Regions from separate parts of the Cellulosimicrobium sp. RS genome, predicted to be linked through region 2. Evidence: predicted binding sites of a transcription regulator. Region 2 holds the regulator's gene; the other holds the start of a gene.
What was found. The regulator LexA, encoded in region 2, represses DNA repair genes until DNA is damaged. The targets are predictions, from matches to a motif close to TCGAACANNTGTTCGA.

Region 1 (2,388 bases), on a different contig from region 2:
TCGCCGCGAGCACCGGCCAGTCCGGCACCCACAGGGCCGCCGTGCGGGTCGGGCTCGTGGTCATCCGACGAGCCGGAGCCGGGAGGGCCGGTCGGGGTCGTCGGCCCGGGCGGTCTCGTGGGCGGTCTCGGCGGTCCCGGCCGCGGTGGCGCCGGTCCCGACCGCGGGCCGGGTGCCCCGGGCGTCCTCGGCGAGGAACGCGGGCCAGTCCTCGTGGACGAGCGGGAGCTCGACCTCGAGGCGCGTGGGGCGCGCGGCTCCCCCGCGGCCCGCGCGCTCGACGACGAGGGTGCGACGGCGCAGCCAGCCCGCGCCGCGGTCCGCCCCGGACCAGCCGCCGCCCGTCACGGTGAGCGCGACGTGCGCGCCCGGCCACGTCCCCGCGGCGACGAGCAGCGCCCCGCGCTCGCGCGCCCGCGCGGCCAGGCGCCGTCGGTCGGGGTCGGTGAGGGCGGCGTCGGGCCCGACGACCACGACGTCCAGGCCGTCGACGAGCGCCGAGATCGCGAGCGCCGCGTCCGGGCCGGGCCGCGGGACGAGCACGACGCGGTCGAGGTCGGCGCCGGCGTCGGCGGCCGCGAGCAGCCCGACGGCGGGGAACCCGACGGCGGCGGTCCACGCCCCGGCCCGTGACGGCCGCGCGACGAGCGCGAGCAGGAGGCTCGTCGAGCCGCGCACCGCCAGCACGGTGCCGCGCTGCAGGGCGCCGAGCGGGAGGAGCGGCGCGAGCGCGTCGTGCACCGGCCACACCCGCTCGTCCGTGCCCGCGTCCCGGCTCGCGCCCGAGGTCCGGACGTGGCGGGTACGGGCGCGCGTCGGAGGGTCGGGCGGCGCGGGGGCGGGCCGCACGACCGGGGAGGCGGCGGCGTCCACGAGCGGGGCGACCTCGGTGAGGAGGGCGGTGCCGGCGCGCAGGAAGGTGTCGGCACGCGGGGCGGTCTCGGTGCGTGGGACGACGGCCGGTGCCGCCGGGGCGGTGAGCGGTTCCGGGGCCGGGGGGGCGACGACGGGACGGTGTCGGCGGACGCCCGTACGCTCCTCCGCACGGCGCAGGACGGCACGGGCGCGCTCGGCCTTGTCGACGGCCGCAGCCGTCGGGCCTGGTGCCCCCGCCCGTTCGGCGGGGTCGGCGAGAAGAGTCATCTCGCCTCCCGGGATGCTGCTCGGACGGGACGCGCACCGCGCGTCGACTGCTGGGGGCGTCGTTCTGCACCCGCCAGTGTTCGAACAAACGTTCGAACACTTCCAGTGAACGACCGCCGCTCCGAGGTGTCAACTCCGCAAGTCGGAGGCGCCTGCTTCGTCCGAGATGCCCACCCCAACCTTCGACCCCCACTGGAGACTTGCCCGAAACCCTCGACCTCTACCTGACCCTCCTCCCCCCGCCGACCATGCGGCTGTCGCCCGTCCGGCGGGCGGCACGGCTGCGACCGCATGCTCGGCGGGCTCGAGGGGCTCCGGGGGTGTGTTCGGCATCCGGCCTCTCCCGCGCGGCGGCCCGCCGGGGTGGCAGGCTGACGCCATGGACGCCCGCACGACCCTGCCCACGCTCGGCTCGCTCACCTGGGAGCCGGCGCTCGACCACCTCGACCTCGTCGCCCCCGTGACCGCCGACGCGCTGCGCCGGTGGGTCGACGCCGACCCGGACGTCGCGACGCTCGTCGCCGTGACGGAGATCGACCCGGACCTCGCCGACACCGCGACGCTCAACGCCGCGTTCGACCTGCCCGTCGAGGCGTCGGCGAACTGCGTCGTCGTGGGCGGCACGCGGGCGGGCGACGAGCGCGTCGCCGCCGCCGTCGTGCGGGCGCACACGCGCGCCGACGTCAACACGCGCGTCCGCAAGCTGCTCGACGTGCGCAAGGCGTCGTTCCTGCCGACCGACCGCGCGACGGCCGAGTCCGGGATGGAGTACGGCGGCATCACGCCCGTCGGGCTGCCCGAGGGGTGGCGCGTGCTCGTCGACTCCCGCGTCGTGACCGACGGCGCGCTCGCGCTGATCGGCAGCGGCGTGCGGCGCTCGAAGCTGCTGCTCCCCGGCGACCTGCTGGGCCGCCTGCCCGGCGTCGAGGTGGTCGAGGACCTGGCCGTCCCGGTCGCCTGACCCGTCCCCCTGCCGAGCACGACCTGGCGGTCGCCACGGGCGGCCCGACGACCGCCAGGTCGTGCTCGACGCCCGGTGCTCAGCGATCCAGGACGACGAGCCGCTGCGTCGCGCGCGTCATCGCGACGTAGCGGTCGACCGCGCCCTCGACGCCGTCGCCGAACGCCTGCGGCTCGACGAGCACCACGAGGTCGAACTCGAGGCCCTTCGCCGTCTCGGGCGTGAGCCACCGCACCCGCGCGGCCCCCTCGCCCTCGCCACCGACGCCACCGACCCTGCCGTCC
Region 2 (2,388 bases):
CGTCGCCGGCGGATGGAGGCACCGTCGTCGGACGTGCGGGAGTCGACGACGCGGGAGTCCGCGTGACGGCAGAACGGGCAGTGCATGGCGGGCTCCTCCGCGGGTCGCGCCGACAGGTCGGCGCGACGAACGTATGTCGTCGCGGGCGCGCGGTGCAACACGCCGACGACGCGCCCGGCCCTGGGCAGCAGAACGGGGGCGGTCGAAGTCGACCGCCCCCGTCGGGACGCCCCCGTCCCCATCTCGCGCGCGACTCGCCTCGCGCGCGGCGACGTGCACAGGAGTCGCGGTGGTCCGCACACTCCTCGCCTCGTCCGCCCAGCCCCCCAGCCGGCGTGTGAGGTGACACTAACTTAGGCGGACCTAAGGCGCCGGCGCAACCCTCGGCCGCAACCTGTCGCGCGTCGGCGCCGTGTGCTGCGTCACAGGACCTGGACCGCCGCCCGCGCGTCGCGTCACCGCTCGGCGACCGGGAGCAGGATGGTCTGGCCGGCCTGCACGCCGGACGAGGACAGGCCGTTCAGCTCCACGAGCCCGCTGACCACCTCACGGAGGTCTTCCCCCGGGGTCGCGACGCCCTGGGCGAGCTCCCACAGCGTCTCCCCCGCGCTCACGACGTGGACGCGGACCTCGACCGGCTCCCCGGGCCCGCTCGCGACGGCCAGCCCGACCCGCGCCGCGAGGACGAGCACGACGGCCACGAGGAGCACGAGGACCGCACGGCCGCGTCGCGTGAGCCGCAGCGGAGCCTCCGGGCGGGCGCCTCGCTCCGCTGCGCCGCCCCGCCCGAGCGCGGACGGCGCTGCCGTCGCCATCGCCACCGTGTCCATGTCCCCTCCGTCCCGGCCCGCGAGCCCGATCGCCTTCCCCGGTCGATCGGACCCGCGCGCCCGTCTCATCTCCACGCCGACCCGTTGCGGTCGAACACCTGTACGTAGAACATCTGTACGAAGGTCTATCACGAACGGCCGACAGAGTCGAGACATGCTCGAACAGGTGTTTGATTCGTGTCGCATCCTCCCCTAGCCTGGGGTCAGGTCGGTTCGCCGGACATGTCCGCTCGGACCCGGAGGGGCGACCGAGGTCCCGGGGCACACGCCCCGGGGAGGGGAGGCCGCAGGCCCGGCTGGCGCCGGCGGCACGCGACGGACGAGGGCGGAGCGACCATGGCGGGACGAGGCACGGACAGGGCACGGGGGCTCGCCGAGGTGCGCGAGCTGCCGGACGGGTCGGCAGGGGGTGACGGGCTCACCCCGCGCCAGCGGCTCGTGCTCGAGACCATCCGCGCGTGCGTCGAGCAGCGCGGCTACCCGCCGAGCATGCGCGAGATCGGCGAGGCCGTCGGGCTCACGAGCCCGTCCTCCGTCAAGCACCAGCTCACCACGCTCGAGCGCAAGGGGTTCCTGCGGCGCGACCCGAACCGTCCGCGCGCCATCGAGGTGGTCCAGCCCGACGACGCCCGCCGCGCCACCCCGCTCGCGCCGGCCGGGACGGCCCCCGAGCCCGCGTACGACGAGGCCCACCCCGCGCCGTCGTACGTCCCCGTCGTCGGCCGCATCGCCGCCGGTGGCCCCATCCTCGCGGAGCAGGTCGTGGAGGACGTCTTCCCGCTGCCGCGCCAGCTCGTGGGCGAGGGAGAGCTCTTCCTCCTGCGCGTCCAGGGCGACTCAATGATCGACGCCGCGATCTGCGACGGCGACTGGGTCGTCGTGCGGCGCCAGCCGGTCGCGGAGAACGGCGAGATCGTGGCCGCCATGATCGACGGCGAGGCCACCGTGAAGAGCCTGCGGCGCGCCGACGGCCACGTGTGGCTCATGCCGCACAACGCCGCGTACGACCCGATCCCCGGCGACGACGCCCAGGTGCTGGGGCGCGTCGTCTCCGTCCTGCGCAGCCTCTGAACGGTCCCCGAGCGGCTCCGGGCGCCCCTCCGGGCAGGCTCGGGACACGACGAGAGCCGGGCGGTCCCTCGACCGCCCGGCTCTCGTCGTGCCGGGCCCGACGGGCCCGTGGCTCAGAGCCCGAAGCGTCGCGCGACCGCGCGCAGCGACTCCGCGGACGAGCGCAGGCCTGCGAGCTCGTCGTCCGCCAGCGGGACCTCGACGCGCTCCGTCGCGCCCCGGCGGTCGACGAGCGTCGGGAGCGACAGGCAGACGTCCTCGAGCCCGTAGATGCCGTCGAGGAGCGTCGACACGGGCAGCACCCGGTGCTCGTCGGCGAGCACCGCCTCGATGATCCGGGTGCCCGCGAGCCCGACCGCGTAGTTGGTCGCACCCTTGCCCTCGATGATCCGGTAGGCCGACTGCACGACCTCGCGCGCGATCTCGTCGCGCACGTCGCCCGTGAGCGGTCCCCGACCGCCGATGCCCTGCCACTCGAGCAGCGGCG

Region 1: a site for LexA is predicted at 1,224-1,239, ahead of ACI769_RS12115 (YbaK/EbsC family protein). Genes of this name have one in related genera too.

What each region holds. Positions count from the first base shown of each region.
Region 1 covers NZ_JBJXVU010000007.1:82,322-84,709, reverse strand. Annotated here, with positions in the region: gene ACI769_RS12125 (DNA polymerase Y family protein) at 1-64, opposite strand, end outside; gene ACI769_RS12120 (hypothetical protein) at 61-1,143, opposite strand; gene ACI769_RS12115 (YbaK/EbsC family protein) at 1,523-2,104, shown strand; gene helR (RNA polymerase recycling motor ATPase HelR) at 2,184-2,388, opposite strand, start outside.
Region 2 covers NZ_JBJXVU010000001.1:600,742-603,129, reverse strand. Annotated here, with positions in the region: gene nrdR (transcriptional regulator NrdR) at 1-86, opposite strand, end outside; gene ACI769_RS02715 (LysM peptidoglycan-binding domain-containing protein) at 456-830, opposite strand; gene lexA (transcriptional repressor LexA) at 1,167-1,901, shown strand; gene ACI769_RS02705 (L-lactate dehydrogenase) at 2,015-2,388, opposite strand, start outside.